DNA from 2 places in the Brevibacillus sp. DP1.3A genome. Region 2 is predicted to be linked to the other one. Evidence: a T-box and tRNA genes for the amino acid it is inferred to sense, from the RefSeq annotation. Region 2 holds a T-box; the other holds one or more tRNA genes.

Region 1 (8,358 bases), 2.8 Mb from region 2:
ATCAGTAGGTTTTTTACCGGGGTTGCAAAAGGAAATGTCTGTAGCGGCTGCGGTAAAAAATCCAAGTCCAACTGTAGAACAAAAGAATCCATACTTTGTCGCTGGCATTGATGATGCGAAGGCATTTGAGTCATATTTTACTAGTCTGCAAAAAGAGATAAAAGCTGGAGACAAAAATAGTGTGGCGAATCGTTTCGAATTCCCGTTGACTGTAAGTAGCGAAAAGAACGGTGAAGACATAGATATAATAATTAAAACCAAGCAAGAATTTATCCAAAAATATGATCAAATTTTAACCAAAAACGTCAAGGATGCTTTTTTAAACCAAAAAGTGAATGAGCTTTTTGTGGAATATACCGGGGTAATGGTTGGAACAGGTGAGGCTTGGATTGCACCAAAAAATACACAAGAAAATACGAAAGAGCAGTACTCTGTGTATGCCATTAACGACAAGATGATCGGCGTGAAAGTCGATCAAGATGCTACAATCCAATGAATAAAGATGCGTTTACTTTTTACGTAGACAAATTCCAAAAAGGTTACACACTTGAGAAGATGGAATGGAAATCAAATGAGAAAACAATTGTGAATACAGTTGAACAAGCGGCGGAAAACGATTTTTCTGAGAGTACAGAACCTAATTTTACGATCGGTGGCTCCTTGCAGATACACAGTTTTAATTATGATGCTCAAAAGATGAAGGGTCAGAAGGGTGTCCTAACGCTCACTTTTAAAAACGAAGCAAATCAAAAATTGGTATGGAAAAAGGAAATTGTACTAAAGTAACAGTTGAGTATTTGAGACTCCCACCCCTAGGGGCAAGCGAAACCTTGGGAATCAGTGGGATTCTTAAGTGGTAGTCGGAAGTGCATTTCGGCTCTGTCAAAAGTTTTGTGTAAACACTGAAGTGTGGACAAGCCCCCTGGTGAATAGCCAAGGGGCTTTGACTCTGTACTCACAATTTAGGTCATACGATCGATTTTACTTATTGCCACTGCTGATATAAGGTCATCCACTTCTGCCGATATACACGTTCACGTTACGAAAAAGGTCAAGAAACGAACAGCAGGAAAGCGATAAGTTTTCCCGCAAAGAAAAGAACAGGGAAATATAAAAGAAGAAACCTAGAATGCCCCGCCCCAATTTGTCCCCAAAACCGTTTTATCAAGCCATCTCATCATTTTAGAAACTATTGTAAAATAAGAAAAACCCTTGATTCCTCAAGGGTTCTAACGTTCATACTATGGTGATCCGGACTGGGTTCGAACCAGCGACCCCCACCCTGTCAAGATGGTGCTCTCCCAACTGAGCTACCGGATCATGGGATATGTGTGTGATCGTTTAATGGTGGGCCCTGTAGGACTCGAACCTACGACCAATCGGTTATGAGCCGACCGCTCTGACCAACTGAGCTAAGGGCCCGAATCGTATCGGACGTCGATCACATTTATTACTATACAGTATCGTAAAATGAATTTCAAGAGGAAATGAATAATTTCTTGTAAAAATTTTCACTCGTACCAAAAGAACACTAAAAAACCCAGTGAAATCAGGCTTGTTTTTTCCTTGTAAAAAGCCATTCCCCACCGCTGCTGCCCACATCCCCTACAAAACATGGGGATTACCTACATGATGGCATCACATCATACATGACGCATCAAGCATATGAGCTACACCGGTGAAGAATTGGCTCCTGCTAAGCTGAAAACTATTCAATAGAGTTTAAAACAAACAAGATAATTAGGTAACGATCGAAACAAACTCCCTCATCCCAAACCTAACCTACCCCGCCTGCTCCGTCCCTTTCCCTTTCTCCTCGACACGCAGCTCGGCTTCCTGTTGCTTCAACGCCTCACTTCGTGCCAATTCTGCCTCCTGCTCATCTCTCATCCGATGGGCCATGCGGCTAGATGCATTGGCTGCCACACTCGCCACGAGGTCGTCCAAAAATGTGTGAACGCGTCCCTCTGCCGACTTGGTATCCAGCCTTTTAATCACTCCGACCTTGTGCTTATCCAAATGTCCAAAAGTGGTCACAGCGATACTTCCATATCCAAACACGGAGCCTAGTGCCAATGTTTCGTCGCATCCGAATAGTCCTTCATCTGACGCGATGATGGATTGGAGCGGCTCGGACAAGAGGCCCTTCTCTGCTAACGTATCCAACTCAACGCCAACCAGGATGGCGTGCTGCATTTCCCTTTTTTCCAAGACCGCTTTCACGCTCTCAATGCACTGTGCCATCGTGAGATCTGGATGGTAGGGCGACTGCATGAGATAGACGATCTCTGCGATATCATCCAACGTCACTCCGCGTTCTGCCAAACGTGCGAGAGCAGCGTTTCTGACTTCGATGCTGTGTACTTGCTTCTTCATATAAGAGACAACCCCTTCCACAAATCGAGTGAAGTCGTTTCCTACCATAGTATCACACGCTGACCAAATTGCGACAATCTTTCGCCCACTGCCTGACCCTGCACCCAAACTCTTGGGCATGCACGCTCCCTCCTGTATAATAATGAACAGAATATCCCAATAAGGAGGACACCGCAGTGGCCCTTGAGGAAATCGTCTTGAAAAGCCGGCATTTGGGGACGCCGGAAAAGCTGGTTGTCTACACACCCCAACGCTACTCGCCACTCTACTCGTATCCCGTCCTCTACGTACAGGATGGAGAAGATTACTTGGCAATGGGCAGGATGGCTACTTTGTTGGATCAATTGAACCAGGACAAAGAACTGCCTGATATCATCGCTGTCTTTCTCCCTGTCGAGAAAAGCAAACGGCATGACCGTTATCATCCGGATGGCAAAGAGCACATGGCCTACCGACGCTTCCTCGCCGAAGAAGTCGTGAGCTATGTCGATACGCATTACTCCACACATCCTTTAGGGAACGCACGAACACTTCTTGGCGAATCTTTGGGCGGGGTTGTCTCTCTGTTCACTGCTCTTAACTATCCACATACGTTTGGACAAGTTGCCTGCCAGTCGATTGCCATGGACGCAAAGCTAAATCGTCTGGTAGCTGACGCTGACTTTTCCGTACCGCAGACCATTTATTTGGAAATTGGGACAAAGGAAACGGCAGTAAGCACGGGGCGTGGCACTTTGAATCTTCTAGCGGCGAATGAAGAACTGCGCGAGATTTTGGGCACGAAAAAAGTCACCCTCGTTTATGAAACGTTTGAGGGTGACCATACGTGGGGCTACTGGCAGCGCAATCTACCGCGTATGCTCAAGACGCTTTACGGGTAAACTTACCGTGGCTGTTCTTCTTGTGGACCTTCATCCTTGATAGTCGATACGAGTGCCTCTTCGAATTCTCCTTTTCGTATCGCAGTCAAGATGGTGAAGGTCAGCACAGACAGTAGAAGCAGAACGAGAAAAATGAATGTGATCATCATAGCCGTATACATGCAGTGCGGCACCTCCTTGCACTACACAGTCTTTCCTTTGGCGCAAGGAATATACGGACCCACGCTTAACATTACACAAATGAAGAATTTTCTGTTAAAATAAGTTCTTGTAGAGCACGATAGATAGTAAGGAGGAGTGGTTCTGATGATGTACAGTATCGTAATATTCCCATCTAGCAAGGTGCAAGAAGTAGCCAACTCTTACCGGAAACGTTATGACCCGGGCTATGCTTTGGTTCCTCCGTATATCCGTTTGAAGGAAGCCTTTGAGCTGGACGAAGCCAAGTTGTCTGAGCTGGTGAGCCATCTGGAGCAGGTTGCCTCCTCTACCGACAGCTTTTCGGCTCATTTCCATCGAGTATCTTCTTTCCACCCTACCACCAACGTGATCTATTTGGCTGTGCAAAACAAAGAACCATTTAACGAGCTGCATCAAAAGATTGCTAATCAGTGTGTGAATGAAAAAGAAACCTACGCATACGTACCGCATCTGACCATCGGGCGCGACCTGTCCGACGATGAGCTGCGAGATGTAACCGGCCAACTGAGCATGGCAAAAATTGACCTGAACAGCGAGATCGATCGCTTCCACTTGATTTATCAGCTCGAGGATGGCATCTGGAGCGTTTACCAGACTTTCCTTCTCAAAAAATAAACACCCTTTCCTCAATCACCAACCCTCCTTGCGTATCCATCGTAGGGAGGGATATTTTCTAACAAAGGACGAATACCGATGAACCTGCAAACCTACCAGATCCAAAAAGTCACCACTGAACAAGAATTGGCGGATGCCCTGTCTGTACGCCGAGTCGTTTTCATCGAGGAACAGGAAGTACCGGAAGAGTTGGAAATAGATGAGCATGACACACTGGATGGTGGGACGATTCATTTTGTGGCCTACCGCGATGGAAAGCCAGTGGGCGCGAGCCGTATCCGTACCTACGCACCTGGCGTGGGAAAAATTGAACGGGTGGCGGTTGCTAAAACAGAACGCGGTACCGGGCTAGGCCGCCAAATCATGCTCGCTATGGAAGAGCTAGCCAAACAGCACGAGTATGACAGCTTGAAGCTGAACGCACAGACGCACGCCCAACGGTTTTATGAAAAGCTCGGCTATGAACCTTTTGGCGACTTATTCGACGATGCGGGTATCGAGCATATTGCGATGGTAAAATCCTTTCGCGAATAACTGAAGCTGCGTGCAACTCAATCCCCTAGTCGGAAAACAACCTCGTTTTCGCTATGATCATCATGCGAAGAGAGGTTGTTTTTCATTGGTACCCGATAAAGGTATGAAATCACCTGCGGTTTCCGGATTGCCTAATCACTCGTTCAAAAGAGTCATCACCGTAGCCCTCTGCTACTTTCTCAATACAAAAATCAATGCTTCTTGACACATCACACACCGTGGAATAACATGGAACTAGAAACATACGATACCGTATCTTTTGAGGTGAACCATGCAATACGTACGTGAAGATTGGATTCGGGCAGGGCTCGATATGTTGGCTGAAGCAGGTATTGACACTGTCCGTGTGGAACCTCTCGCCAGAAAACTGAAGATCAGCAAAGGGAGCTTTTATCATCACTTTTCAGATCGTCAAGCGTTACTGGACTCCATGGTCGATTATTGGGAGGAGCATGCGACCGAGCGGATCATTCGAGCGCCACACTCGGACAACATGTCGTTGGAACAGCTGTTGTTGAGCGTTTTTAGCAGCGAGCGAAAAATCGAAGCCGCTATCTACAACTGGGCGAAGCAACATCCTGCCCTTTCCAAACGTCTCGTGGAAATCGAGAAGCGCAGGATCGGCTTCGTTGCCTCTTTGTATGAGAAAAAAGGGCTGGCTCCCACTGATGCAAAGACACGTGCTCAGCTCGCGTACCTCCTCTATATTGGTTGGCTCGTGCGCAGAGAGCTGGAAGCGCCTTTTGATATGTCCGCACCCTTGCATCATTTTATGACTTGGATTTGATTACCCCTTCCTGCCTGACAGATTGTCTTGCGCAGGAATTTTTTCACCCAAAACATACGGATACGTATCTTCCGCAAAAACCTTATGAATCAATAGGAGGTATTCCCATGACGCATGTTTTCCCTATCTCATCTGCTATCTTCTTAGTTATCGTGTCCTTGCTGCATTTTTATTGGGCCTTCGGAGGAAAATGGGGGACCGATTCCGTCATCCCCACAACAGCCGATCATTCACGCCGAACTTTTTCCCCTGGGAAAGGCGGAACGATCGTCGTTGCCTGCTTATTGGCTTTTGCCGGTTACATTTTGCTCGCCCAGAGCGGTTATCTCTCGCCCGTAATAGCCCCTTCTTTGATTCAATGGGGATGCATGATCTGTGCAGCTGTATTTGTCCTGCGCGCTGTAGGAGACTTCAACTACATTGGCTTTTTTAAAAAAGTAAAAAATACGAAGTTTGCCCGTCAAGATACAGCATTGTTCAGCCCTCTATGCTTGTGGTTAGGAATATCCTTTCTGCTCGCATTGTTTTAAGCTCACCAAAAACCCTCTTCCCATAAAAGCGAAGAGGGTCGTTTCCGTTACGTATGGATGAATGAATTATACCTTCCGCTTCGCCGCAATCGCACGTAGCTGTTCAACAGCATCCATCGCTGCGGTATGAGAGCCAAGCATCGCATGAAACGGCTCCTCTCCACGCCAGCCATGGAAATCAGAACCGCCCGTTACAACAAGCCCGTGTTGTGCTGCCCACTTGCTGTAGCGCATTTTTTGGACCTCATCGTTATCCGGGTGATTGACTTCAATCCCGTCCAATCCGAATATAATCAACTCCTGGACCAGCTCATCATCGTCATACAGACCCGGATGAGCCAGCACCGCCACTCCGCCAGCCTCTTTGATCAGCGTGATTGCTTCCTGCGGGGTAATGCGTGGAGGATTGACATAAGCCGCTCCCCCTTTGCCCAAGTACTTATCGAAGGCTTCCTCAATCGTAGAAACGACCCCCAGCTCTATCAGTTCTTCAGCAATATGTGGTCGCCCGATGTTTTTGTCCGTGCCCTGCTTGCGGCGGTATACCTTTTCCAATGAAATGTCGATACCGAGCTCCTGTAGCCGTGCTATTAATAGTTGGTTACGCTCATGCCTTGTCTCTCGCAAACGGAAGAGACGCTCTTCAAAAGCTGGGTCTTCATACGGGACAAAATAGCCAAGAACGTGAATATCCTGCCCCTTCCCTACGGAGCTCACTTCGACTCCCGGAATGATTTCCACGTCGAGTGCGCGGGCAGCCTCCATTGCTTCTGGAATCCCTGCTACCGTGTCGTGATCCGTGATTGCCAGTGCAGCAAGTCCCGCCTCCTTCGCCAAACGTACGTTTTCCGCAGGCTCGCAGGTACCGTCTGACGCTTTTGTATGTGTATGCAAATCTGCCATAAGTTGCATCCTCGTCCACTCCTTCTTTTCTTTTTCTACAAGTCTGAATCGGTATTGCCGTACATAGTATTGGAGTAAGCTTGATTTCTCAATGGTTGAACCGAGGAGGATGTCCATGCGGTTAAAAAACAAGACCCTTACCGGTGTCGTTCAGCCACTCTCTTATGTTGACAAAATGCTGCGACAACAAGGCTTTCATCGATCAGGCGGGGACAGTATGCCCACGTACGATGTCGTCATGTACGATTCCGCCAGTAGCAGCGCGTATTTTTTGCGTATCCCTACGAACTACACCAGCACAACAACCGGAAAAGGGGAACTGAATGTCAAACTGGGTCATCCGTATTTAGAAGCAAAGTTCTATATGAACACCACATCCGAAGAAGTTTTTTTCATTCCCAAGGCCGTCCGCGAAGCTGCAGAGCATAAGCTAGCAGAAATCGCCGATTACCTGTCTGCTCCCTCCGCTCCATCCTGAACGGTTCTCCACAACCACCGATTATGTTCAAACCGGTATGCCACCCTCTTTGTTTTCTGCAGCCCGACCAAGTAACCCATAAACGCCGTCCGAAACAGGACGTAGCTCGAAGCATTTTCTATGGAAATGTGTAAACGCTCACACAGGAGAGTTAACGCTTCTTCTGGTGTCCTCTCCTCTACTAAAATGTTGCAGATCACCGAGAAAATCCGCTCATGCCAAGCAATATTTTTGTTCACGGCATCATGAGAGGTGGTGGTATATGCTCCGTGCCCAGGCAAGTATCCCTTGTAGTTGGTTGCAAGCAGCTTATGAAGACTGAGTAGGGTCTCATGCGCATCCACAAGAAACGGCAGCTTGTGCTTTTCCAAAACCTCTTCGCCTAAATAACTGTCGGCAGCGAAGCAAATCTCGTCACAGACGACGCCAACCTGTTGCCAGCTATGCCCCGGCAGAGAAAGGATATAGAAAGGTACGCCAGCAATTTCGATCCCTTCATCTAGTGGAAGGTGGTGGTCCACCCGAGAAGGTTGCGCCAACAAAAACTTGTTTTTGAGATCCTCAAGTGGTGCTGCACCCATGTTCAAGTAAATAGGCTCAAGTATCGGATTCCGAATGATCGCCTCTTCCAGCGGTGGCGCATAGACCCTTGCTTCGGGCCAGCATCCGAGCAAGTAGGCGTTGCCACCGAAATGGTCGGCATGAGAGTGTGTTTGAATGATTGCACACAAGGGCTGGGCGATAGCGTCCAGTCCTTTCTTGATTTTTTTTGCGTTCTGGGTATCCAGACCTGAATCAATCAAGATCGCTCCATGCTCACCAATAACAAGGCCTATGTTAACATGACCGGGAAAATATCCAACATGCTCCGTTATCATTTGAAATGCTTGTCCAGACAAAACAGTCCCTCATTTCATCCTTTTCCTATTTATTTTCTCCAAAATATCGCCTTCCCCTTCCTGTTCCTATATCTCGTGTTCGTGTTTACCTGGAGCCGCGACGAGCGACCCTCCATTTTATGAGAAAAAAGCGGGCCAATGATCGTATACGGTG
Region 2 (11,917 bases):
CCATCAAGCGAGATAGCCCGTCACACCTTATCCAGCTGCAGAAGTCGATTGGAAATCGTGCACTGATTCAATTAATGAAATCCCAGAGGCAGGGAATCGTGCCTAATAAACAGCCAATTCAACGCTTTAAAGACGAAGATGGCCATAATACGGCTCGTCGAGCAACCGCAGAAGAAGCTAGAAGCGAAGCTTTTCAAAATGATGAGATGCAAATGGATCATACCATCTCCCAGCATTCGCTTATCACGTTGAGCGAATTATTAGAGGGTATCCGGCAATTGCCGAACGAAACATTTAAGGCAGCCAAGGAATCCTACGCTCAACTTATAAGCGAAGTAAAAGATGTCTCCGATAACGATGAAAAATGCACGAGGATTCAATTGGTGAATTTCTATAAGAACTTGGTGCCTGGATTTAAAGAAACGACTGGGAATCCCGGTTCAAAATTCGATCCTCAAATTGAGATGGTAAGCACGGCTAAGGAGTCGACAATCATCGCCAGAGAAAAGGCAATCTCTGAACAACTAAGAAAAATCGATTCGTTTATACGTAAGCTCTACCATTTGACCATGCTGTTTCCAAAAACGAAGCAAGATGATGATCTGGCCGAAGAGATGGATGAAGAGCTTTCCAAAATAATGAATGATATAAAGACCTGCTTGGAGAAAGTGCGTCAGGAGTTCACGAAGGAACCAGGCTATGATGAAACCATCTGGTACAAATCTGAAACGAAAAATGTGAAGCGTGTACCTGCAGAATGGCTAAAAACGGGAGCAAGCAAGTTAGAGGATTTGGGCTCAGAGCAGCATTTATTAGGGTATGGAAAAGACAAAACAGCGAAACCAAACACGCAAGACACACAAGACGTACAAGACGTACAAGATGCTTTCAAGGAAGCGACCTTTACTTGGGATTACCAGCTAACCAAATTTGATGAAAAAATCAAAGTGAAAGTAGTCATTTCCGAAAAATGCTGGAAGCACATTTACGCTCGGCATAAGTTGGAATACTTTGCGGGCGATGTGCAGGCGATCAATACATTTTGGAAAGACGATCCACATGGAACAATTACTCAAGAGCTCCTAGAGCCCGAGATCAACCTTCTCATCGAGAGATCGAAACTCTCATTACGAGATTTGCAAGAGGGGGATACAGATGCGATAAACGAAACAGCACACCATTTGTTCTTCCAAGGAAATATAGAAGTGGTGGAGGAAGTACAAAACATCGCCGAACCTGTAGCGAACCCCCAACCAGTAAACAAAAGTAAAAACAAAAAGAGGAATCAAAAAAAATCCCCCAAGACTGAAATCAAGCCCCCCATTAAAAGCATCCACATCACATTGGAATCCGTGGCACCACAAAGCCCCGAGCTAGCCTACGCAGTTGAACCCACTCTTCTGCAAAATGAATATTACAATAAACGAGAGTTACAGAGACTATTTCCCCCGAAACAAGGAAGTGAGAGCGTCGAAGAGGAGTAACAATTGAAAAAGCTGAGTCGCTCTCATGCTTTTTTCCGTGCTCGCAATTTCGTACGAATGATCATCTCCGCCGTCACGACAAGTCCAATCATGGCGACATATACACCGATTGTGTAGCTGAGCTCATACGGCAATCCTACTACCTTCTCTACGATCAGCTTCACGAGATGAATCGCCATGTTGGTGAACAAGAAGACGAAACTCCGGACCATCCATTCCTTATGCTTCATGACTTGGCGCTTTTTAATTTTGACGAGTGCCGTAATGGTGATGGCCGGCCAGATGACGTTCAACAAGTGGAAGGGCCAACTCGCCACTTTTCCACCCGTTACATAAGGGGCCATAAATCCCGAGGTGACTACCACAACCAACACACTAAAAAGATAAACATAGCCTGTTACTTTATGTAGCTTGCGGTTCTCTGCGAGCAGCTTGTCCGAAAAGTTAGCCACTCCACAGACCAGGGCAATCAGAGCGAAAAACAAATGGACATACATCACCGTAAGCCAGATCGATGTGTTCATTCGCTCTTTGTTGTAATCAGACTTGTGACTGAGAAAGCCTTTCGCTTCTGGATCGATGAGAAAGTTTTGCACAAGTGCATACGTGATCGCTATACAAGCGACGAAAATGACAATCGAATACGGTTTGATACGGTTCATCCTGTCACACAACCCTTTGTTCAATTTTTGAGACCGGACAGTTCGGTCTCTTTTGATTTTACATGAATGCCTTCTTTCGTACATGAGAGAAATGTTACAATAACTTGGACGAATATAGACCGTGTTGGCCGAATGAAAGGACTATCGCGATGCGAAAAGGCGAAAAAACAAAGCTGCATATTATCCAGAAGTCAGCCGAGCTGTTTAATCAAAACGGTTATACAGGAACCTCCATGCAAGACATCATGGATGCCACGGGACTTACCAAAGGCGCTCTCTACAGAGGTTTTGCCAGTAAAGATGAAATAGCAATCGAGGCCTTCAAATATGCTGGTGAAGTATTGAATGAACATTTTGCGGCTGCGCTAGAAAAACAGGACACAGCCACTGCAAAACTCGTAGCCATGGCAAAGGTATATTCTGATGCGGTAAACAATCCCCCGCTCCAAGGCGGCTGCCCGCTTCTCAACACAGCCGTCGAAAGCGACCATTCGTTCCCTGTTCTTCGCAACTATGCCGTCGCCGCTTACCAAGAGACCATATCGTTCATGCAAGGGTTGCTGGAAGAAGGAATCTCCCAGGGAGAATTTCGTGCTGAAATGGACGCAGAAGCAGTCGCTTCGGTTATCTTCTCTTCCATTGAAGGAGCCATAATGGCAAGCAGACTCACCCGCGATAACAAGCATGTCCATTTTGCCATCAAGCATATAGAGCAGCTTTTACAGACATACGAGCCATAGCAAAAAGAAAAGAGCAGTCGCGCAGGATGTGATACCCCTGCCCAACTGCTCTATTTTCATGGACTGTTCCTGCTAAATTCTATTTGATGTAGTGTACTTTTTCATGTCCAAGCAATGCTTCCAGCACTTGCTGTACTTTCACGCCTGTCTCAAACGTAACCAGTCTAGCGTCCCCACCGTTAATGGCAATGGACAGCTCATCCAACAACAGGGAGAGACGGTCTTGCTGTGGAATTTCAGCCGGAACGAGCGCTTCGCCGTGTCCACCCACAAACAGATTGCTCCAGTTCACGACACTCAGCGTCCCTTTTGACCCGTACACGCGATAATCCAAATGCTCTTGGTGCGCGATACCCGCCAAGCCATTGATCGTAACCGGGGTACCATCTGTCAGACGTAGGAAAGCCGATACACCTGTCTCGCATAGCGCAGGATCTGCTGGATAATCTACCTCTGAGCGTACTACATGCAAATCTCCGAAGAGCGCGTAAGTCAGGTGAGTGAAATGAGGGAGCACTTCACGGATGAAGCCGCCTTGCTCACGACCAGCCAGCCAAGGTGTTTGCTGCCATGGACGCGGCCACTGGTGAAAATGCGTCAAGATATCGATGCGTCGGATATCTCCGATTTCTTCGAGTCTGCGTGAGAGCTCAGGAAAAACACCTTGATAGTAGAGCGGGAAGTTCATCGCATGGACAACCCCTGCGTCATTTGCTGCTTCCAACATTTCTTGCGCTTCTGTCAACGAATTAGCCAACGGCTTTTCGCAGAGTAAATGCTTTTTGTGCGCCAGCACATCCAGAGCAATGGCGTGATGGAATTTGGGAGGAACTGCCAAATAGATGACGTCCAGCTCTACCTTTTTCAATAATTCCTTATAATCTGTGTACCAAGGCACATCACCGGACTTTTGCGCGGCTTCCTGTGCTCTTTCCGCCGATACATCACTCACTGCGGCTACTCGAAATTTTTCGTGGGTACGGATAGCATTCATCATGCGTTCGCCCATGACGCCTGCGCCAATCACCCCAACGTTCCATTTCACTTGGTCCATCTGCATTTCCTCTCTTCCTGGTGAATGTTCGTCTTCGTGCCTCTACCCCTTTCTCCATTCATCTGAACATTCCTTCTGAAAAGCTCAGATTGTCAGTTGCGGACGATTATGAAGACGTATGGTTTGACCCAGAGATGTTACATGACTGAAGAAAACAGCTAGAGAACCGGTATACCAACCATGTTCCCTAGCTGTTTCTTTATCCAACCGCTTTGTTACACGATGTGTAAACCAAATGTTTTGTCTCCAAACGAAACGGTCTCCATATCTGCTGCTTTCGCAAACGACACATCCGAAACGAGTACACTCTCACGCAAAACATGATCAAAACGCTCCAATGCTGCTCGTAGCTCATCGCCCACATCCAGTGTGAGCTGGACACGTTTATCGATGGGCAAATCCAGCTTTTTGCGTGCATCCTGGATGACACGGATGATTTCTCGAACCAAGCCTTCTTGCTCAAGCTCTTCTGTGAGTGTCGTATTCAAGGCCACGTGGAGCTGATAGCCAGATGCAGAAGCGAAGCCTTGCTTCCCTTGCTTTTCCACGAGCAACTCATCTAGTGTAAGCCGCACGCTCTCGCCTGCGACCTCTACATCCAGGTAGCCATTGTCCACCGCTTTCTGTGCATCGGCTGCGTTCAATTCTTTTAGATACCCTTGGATTGGCCCAACGTGCTTGCCGTATTTTTTCCCAGCTACCTTCAGGTTGAGCTTGAAATGATACGTCACGAAGCTGCTGTCGCTTTGCTCCACCCGAATGTTTTTCACATTGATCTCGTCTTGGATAATGCCAGCAAATCTCTCAAGGTTAAATGGCTGCTCCATCGATACGATCAGCTCGGACAGAGGCTGTCTGGTCTTGAGTCCAGTTTCGTTGCGGACATTTCTAGCCAGCTCCACGATGTGTCGAGCCGTTTCCATGTCCCGCTCAAGGGTTGCGTCGATTGCTTCTGTGTTCACCTTCGGATAGTCAGTCAAATGAACACTGCCTTCTCCACCCAGATTACCATACATATCTTCTGCGATCAGCGGTGCGTATGGTGCGATCATCTTCGCCAGCGTCAGCAACACTTCCCGCAGGGTCTGGTAAGCAGATACTTTGTCAGGAGTCATCCCGCTGCTCCAGAAACGATCCCGCGAACGACGGATGTACCAGTTGCTCAGCTCGTCGACGAACGCTTCGATATGCCCAGCCGGATTCATGAAATCGTAGGTTTCCAGACCTTTTTCCACGTGCTGCAAGGTGGTATTCAAGCGGGATAGTATCCAACAATCCAATTCATTCACAGGCGGTTGTGGCAGATGCTCTTCTGGCTTGAATGCATCGATCAAGGCGTATAACGAATAAAAAGCATGAGTGTTATGGATCGTATCGATCACTTTGTACTTCGCCTCGGCGACGATCCGCTTGGAGAACCGCTTGCTGCTCCACGGCGCACTGTCAGACAAGAGTGCCCACCGGAACGCATCTGCACCGAACTCCTCGATAACCTCCCACGGATCGATCCCGTTTCCTTTGCTTTTGGACATCTTTTGACCGTGTTCATCCAAAACGTGACCGGTAGAGATGACCGCCTTGTAAGGGGCTTTTCCGTTATACAAAGTTGAAACTGCCAATAAGCTGAAGAACCAGCCCCGCGTCTGATCGATTCCTTCCGAAATGATGTCGGCAGGGTACTGCTCCTGAAATACCTTTTCGTCGCCGAATGGATGATGGTACTGAGCAAACGGCATCGAACCACTGTCGAACCACACATCAATGACCTCAGGGGTCCGCTCCATCGTACCGCCGCAAGAGCAATGCAGCTTCACATTATCCACAAACGGCTTGTGCAGCTCCAGATTCTCGTCGAGTGGCGCCACAGACTTCTCACGCAGCTCTTTTACACTGCCTGGCGCATATTCGCAGCCACAATCCTGACAAAGCCATAAATTGAGCGGCGTCCCCCAATACCGATTGCGGCTGATATTCCAGTCTACGAGCTCTTCGAGGAATTTCCCGAAGCGCCCTTCGCGCAAATGGCCTGGATACCATTCGATCTTGCTGTTGTTTTCGATCAGCTGATCCTTGATCGCTGTCGTTTTGATGAACCAGCTCTCCATCGCGTAGTAGAGCAGTGGCGATTTGCAGCGCCAGCAGAACGGATAGCTATGCTCGTAACGCTCCTTGGAAAACAACAGTCCGCGATGAGACAGATCCTTTACGATATCGACGTCGCAATCCTTGACGAAGCGACCCGCGAAATCTGAGATTTGATCGGTATAGCGGCCAGCCAAATTCACGACGTTCACGAAATCAAGACCATGCTGACGGGTCGTGCGATAGTCATCCTCCCCGTGCGCTGGCGCAGTATGCACAATGCCAGTTCCGCTCGTATCACTGACATAGTCCGCATCGACGACGATATGTCCATGGTTTACCTTAATATAGCCAAAAGGCGGTTCATACGGGGTACCGACGAATTCTGCCCCTTTGTGCGTGGACAAAACCTCGTAGTCTTCCTTGAACACTTTCTCCGCGAGATTTTTTGCTACGACGTACACTTCATCCTTGTGCTTCACCCGCACGTAATCGAGCTCTTTGTTAACAACCAATGCCACGTTTGCTGGAAGTGTCCATGGTGTCGTCGTCCACGCGAGAAAGATGTCCTCGTTTGTCTTGCTTTTGAATTTGACGGTCGCACTTAAGTCCTTCACGTCTTCATAGCCTTGCGCCACTTCATGGGAGCTGAGTGTCGTCTGGCAATCCGGGCAATACGGACTGACACGATGTCCTTTGTACAGCAGTTCTTTCTTATGAATTTCAGAAAGGATGTGCCAGACGCTTTCGATGTAATCGTTGGTCAAGGTGACATATGGATGCTCCATATCTGTCCAGTAAGCGATGCCTTCCGTCAACTCGCGCCATTGCTTTTCGTACTCAAATACGCTGTTTTTGCACTCCTCGACGAACTTGGCCACTCCGTAGTTTTCGATCTCCTGCTTGCCGGAAATGCCGAGTCGTTTCTCCACCCCAAGCTCTACCGGGAGACCATGTGTATCCCAGCCTGCTTTGCGGACGACACGGTAACCGGACATCGTTTTGTAACGTCCGATGAAATCCTTGATGACCCGTCCGAGCACGTGACCGATATGCGGCTGTCCGTTGGCGGTCGGTGGACCTTCATAAAAGACGAAATTAGGCTTTCCTAGCCGATTGTCCATCGACTTGCGGAATGTGTCATCTTCCCTCCACTGATCCAGAATGCGTAACTCTCGTGTCCTTGCTTTTTCTTTTACGTCTACTTTCCTCATCATGTACACTCCTTCTTCTGTAGTTTGCGTAGAAGTGTAGGTTCATAGAACGCAAAAAAATCCCGCCCCCTAAGGGACGAGATTTGATCTCGCGATACCACCCTTGTTCCGAAATCTTCATGCAAGCATGTCATTTCGGCACCTCTACTACGTACCATCATACGCGTCCCTTGTAACGGTGGGATTCCGGGTCAGCTTACTCCAGATGCTTCAGCTTTCCTTCTCGGAGAGGATTTTTGGCTAAGTCTTGAACGTTGGCTTTCAGCACAAGGGCCAACTCTCTGGGGAACAAGGGGATTAGCTTACTCTTTCTCGTCAATGAATTTGTTGGTGTTATTGTTGTTACTTTACTTTTTACACTGGTTTCTAAAAACTGTCAAGGGTTAGGCCACGACGCGCTTCACGCTGCGACGGCTTTCCACCTGCGACAAGAACAAGCTGAGAACCAGGATAATCGCGCCGAACAAATACGGTGCGTTCAAATGAACCCCGTACAGCGTACCTGCCACTGCTGGGCCAAAAATATTCCCCAGACTCATGTAGGCATTGTTCATCCCTGCTACGAAGCCTTGTTCATCCCCTGCTCGCTTGGAGATCAGCGTGTTGATCGCTGGACGCATAATCGACGTCAGGGTAAAGAAGATAACCGTCATAATCAGCATATACCAGAAGTTACCGGACAATAGCATCATCACCATCGATACAGCAGACAAGAAGAACGTCACATTAATGAGCTTCTTCTCGCCAAAACGAGTAATGAGCTTGCCGATCAGCGCTGCCTGCACAATCGTACCGGCAAGTGCTCCCACTGTGATAATAATGGAAATATCGCGCGGAGTATAAGCGAACTTCGCATCGACGAACAGCGGGAAGATAACTTCGAAGTTCGCCAAGCCAAACGTCATCGTAAAGACCAGCACCAGCATGATGAAGTACGACGATTGAAATGACTTGCCGAGTTGTGCGAAGATGTTTTCCTGCTTCTCTTTGGCGTTTCGTGCCGCGAGCTGCTTTTCCTTAGGAAGTGATTCTGACAAGAAAAAGATGGAACCAAGTGTGGCTACCGCACCAACTGCCGCGGAAATATAGAACGGCATACGCAAGCCAAGCTCTGCCAAAAATCCGCCAATACCAGGCCCGATAACAAATCCGAGCGACATGGCAGCTCCAAGCATCCCCAATCCTTTTCCACGTTTATCCTCTGTCGTAATGTCAGCTACATACGCCAGCATCGACGGAATCATCGCTGCTGCCCCGATCCCGCCGATCAGACGAGAAAGATAGAGCACCCAAGTTTGTTCAGCCAAGGCAAATACCAGATTGGAGATCGTAAACAGGACGAGTCCCATTACAATCATGATTTTTCGCCCGTACTTATCCGACCATTCCCCCGCAATCGGAGAAAACAGAAATTGGGTCACACCAAAGGCCGCCACCAAGTATCCAGCCGTCTCCCCACCCGCGCCGAACTCTTTGAGAAACTCGGGCAAAATCGGAATAATCAAGCCAATTCCCAGCATGGCGATAAACATGTTGATCATCAGGAAGAGAATCGGTCGCTGACTATTCTCTTGTGCATTCATATTCATTTATCCAGTCCTATCCTTATAGATTTTTCTCTTTAGCCTTGCAGCTTCGCTTTCACACTTTCAATCACCGTGCGCCACATGGCAGGGTCTGTTGAAATCTGTTGCTTGAAGTTGCGGTACAGCTCCTTTTGCTTTTCCTCAAAATCAGGAGCGTCTGCAGCCGGCAATCCTGCACGGGCAGTCGTAATCATTTCCTGCACTTCTGGAGAACGCGGTCCCCAAACTCTTGCCTCGTAGCCATCCTGGTCGAGGAAAATAAAGATCGGGATGGCACGTGCTGTGCCATTGGTCAGGTATTGATCCATCAGCTCCAGATTTTCGTCACGGATGAGAAAGCGCAATTCGATGTTGCTTTCCTCGGCAATTCGCTGAATGACAGGAACGCACAAGGAAGCATCCCCACACCAGTCTGCGGTCAGCACGACCCCTTTCCAATTGCGCTGGGAGAGATCCTTCCAGACAGCCAGATCTTCGTCAGTAAATGTGAGCTGATCGTATACGCGGGACAGCTCTTCTTTGTTGACGTCCATGCTTTCTTTGTACGCAGCAAAGCTCATTCCTTTTTCAAACCAACTGTTATGATTCACGTTAGACATACTCCGTACTCCTCCTGTATAGTGAAAAATTATTGCTCCCAAATAGCAGAAGTTCCCAAGCGATTGCGAATGGAAGAGCTTCTTGTTTTGCGGGCTTCTTTCCCTGACGTCTGTTTCATGGTGCTTGCCTTGGCAGCCAGGTCCATAAACCACTCTCTATCTTTGGTTGCGAGGGCGAGGTCGATCAGATCATGCATGTGCTCTTCATCATCAAAAGAACCTACCGGAATGCGTTCCATCCACTGTCTTGGAATCACCACCTGCTTGCCGATCGTCTCTTCGTTGTCGCATTGAACCACATAAACTTTCGCGGTACCTCGCAATGAATCATCTGTTTCGACGAAGCCTTGAACTAACTCGCCGAATTTGGTTTTGCCTAATATCCATTCTCCGACTTCCAATAACTCATCTCGATTCATTCCCGTGCACCTCCTAATTGTAACGGAAATTATTACAGTTTCCATGTTAAAAATTTGTATGGTTACTGTTGCGAATTCTCCTGACATCCTTGACGGACTTTATCTAATACAGTCTGGATCGTGATTTGTTCCAAATACTTTGTAAAGTACATCTCTGCTTCGGTAAAAATCTGATCCATGACTCCGTGCATATTCGCAGAAACCTGACACGCTTCTTGCGGATCTCCCGAACACCAGTGCGGCTTCAGTGTACCATTCGAGATCGAACGATATATCTCGGCCAAGGTGACCTCATTCGGGTCGCACGCAAGTATATAACCGCCGCCAATTCCCTCTTTGGTCTTCACAAACCCGTTCTTACGCAGAATGCTCATGATTTTGCGAATTCTGGCAGGATTCGTACATACATTTTTTGCGATAAGCTCACTGCTTGCCATATGCTCTGGGATATGAGCCAACAAAGCCAAGCTGTGAACAGCTATGGTAAATTCACTATTCACGTCACAGACGGCCTCCTTGCGAAGAGTACTGTAATAATAATTCGTACAGTTACGAATGTCAACAATTGTGTGGGGGCAAACTTTTTAAAAAGCCGGAGGATTTCAATCTGCGGTGGTCGGGGGGAAGCGAAGGCACATGTTTTCCAGATGTTCGAAGAAAATAATGTTTGTAGACTCAGAAAATATAGTATTAGACTGACGATGCGTCACTACGCTAACCGGTAGATTAGCTTAAGATAAAGCGCGGAGAACCGTATCTCAAATGATGGCAAGTATATTTGTTGAAACGTAAAGAAGACAGCTCAAACTGCTACTGAAAGATGATATCTTGAATACAGATTATGCCGAGAGCGAGTGATCAAATAGCTTAAACTCCGTAATATCCGTTACCCTCTTCTGATTTGGTTTTTCAGCTCGAAAGTTACGGTCCAAAACCATTCGGGGTTATATTGCCAACTTTCCCCTTATAAGAACGATATTTTTTCATGCGAACCATACTTTTTAAGGCTAACTCGCTCTTGCCCAAGATTCCGCTACCCTGTATAGGCTTTTCTGAATGATTCACTTTTCGTTGCACCAATAGAAGCAGCGATGGAAGCATGAGTTTCTTTGCCGACTACATAGCGTAGAACTGCTGATAACTTATCGTCCGCAGAAAATTTAGCCATAAAAAAACTGCACCTCCAATTGTTAGGTGTGTCTAACAAATGGGGTGCAGTTCAGTGGCTGGACTGACTTTTTGTACGGAAGTATTGAATAGTCTACTTTATTTTCTACGAACACCTGGATTATCGCCGTTTTTATTAGTTGTAAACGCAAATAGGATAGAAGGTATCCTGTCCTGTCTAGAGCTAGGTCTTCATTTTGAAGGAAATCCGTGCTTGCTTGCACGCCAAGCTACTAGAAGCGCAAGGATGAGCAAAATAAACAAAGCCCAAGGTAAGGAGCTGGGATCCATTATTTCGATAAGGACTCCGCCCAACATCCCGCCTCCACCGATGGCCATGTTCCACGCCGTCACGAGCATGGACTGGGCCACATTTGCATTCTCGCCCGCAGCATCAGCTAGTGCAGTCTGTAGCAAAGTCGCTGCCCCTCCAAACGTCAATCCCCACAGAGCTACCATTAGATAAATCACGATGGGATGGCCGCTGCCTATACCAAGAACAACAGACGCCGTGGCGAATACGATGAGGCTGATCAGAACCAGAGGTCGTAATTTTCGATCAATCAACACACCAATACCCCAGATCCCAACCAGCGAAGTCATTCCAAAAATGAGTAATACCCAATCAATACGCTCTGATAATCCAACCTGAGCAAGATATGGTGCAATATAAGTATAGAGAATGTTATGGGCTAGAACCCAGGTAATTACGACAAACAGTACCGGCCTCACCCCGGGGATAACAAAGATCTGGTGGAGGGGGAGCCGTTTATCCACATTCTCTCCAGGATAGTCTGGCAGCTTCCAAAGTACCCATATAACCAGCATCAGAGCCAGTAGTGACATGATACCGAACACCAAGCGCCAGCCAATAAGAGCACCGAGAAATGTTCCAGCAGGGACACCAAGC

The links. A T-box is a leader RNA that pairs with one kind of tRNA and senses whether it is charged. The one in region 2 lies ahead of ileS (isoleucine--tRNA ligase), so its partner is inferred to be a tRNA-Ile.
Region 1: it encodes a tRNA-Ile, which carries the amino acid that the T-box ahead of ileS (isoleucine--tRNA ligase) is inferred to sense. The anticodon was not compared.

Annotation. Positions count from the first base shown of each region.
Region 1 is NZ_CP085876.1:2,302,770-2,311,127, reverse strand. Features, by position in the region: gene HP399_RS10800 (hypothetical protein) at 1-496, shown strand, start outside; gene HP399_RS10795 (hypothetical protein) at 493-786, shown strand; tRNA gene HP399_RS10790 (tRNA-Val) at 1,245-1,320, opposite strand; tRNA gene HP399_RS10785 (tRNA-Ile) at 1,346-1,422, opposite strand; gene HP399_RS10780 (phosphatidylglycerophosphatase A family protein) at 1,783-2,376, opposite strand; gene HP399_RS10775 (alpha/beta hydrolase) at 2,553-3,257, shown strand; gene HP399_RS10770 (hypothetical protein) at 3,260-3,418, opposite strand; gene HP399_RS10765 (YjcG family protein) at 3,564-4,073, shown strand; gene HP399_RS10760 (GNAT family N-acetyltransferase) at 4,152-4,607, shown strand; gene HP399_RS10755 (TetR/AcrR family transcriptional regulator) at 4,879-5,394, shown strand; gene HP399_RS10750 (DUF3995 domain-containing protein) at 5,502-5,924, shown strand; gene HP399_RS10745 (PHP domain-containing protein) at 5,991-6,836, opposite strand; gene HP399_RS10740 (hypothetical protein) at 6,943-7,305, shown strand; gene HP399_RS10735 (MBL fold metallo-hydrolase) at 7,275-8,204, opposite strand; gene HP399_RS10730 (YitT family protein) at 8,234-8,358, opposite strand, start outside.
Region 2 is NZ_CP085876.1:5,068,857-5,080,773, forward strand. Features, by position in the region: gene HP399_RS23180 (hypothetical protein) at 1-1,484, shown strand, start outside; gene HP399_RS23185 (DUF2306 domain-containing protein) at 1,508-2,146, opposite strand; gene HP399_RS23190 (TetR/AcrR family transcriptional regulator) at 2,296-2,886, shown strand; gene HP399_RS23195 (Gfo/Idh/MocA family protein) at 2,966-3,940, opposite strand; gene ileS (isoleucine--tRNA ligase) at 4,156-7,236, opposite strand; T-box leader at 7,306-7,564, opposite strand; gene HP399_RS23205 (MFS transporter) at 7,620-8,825, opposite strand; gene HP399_RS23210 (thioredoxin family protein) at 8,858-9,421, opposite strand; gene HP399_RS23215 (IDEAL domain-containing protein) at 9,451-9,840, opposite strand; gene HP399_RS23220 (RrF2 family transcriptional regulator) at 9,903-10,340, opposite strand; partial or broken gene HP399_RS23225 (IS3 family transposase) at 10,689-10,854, opposite strand; gene HP399_RS23230 (MFS transporter) at 11,200-11,917, opposite strand, start outside.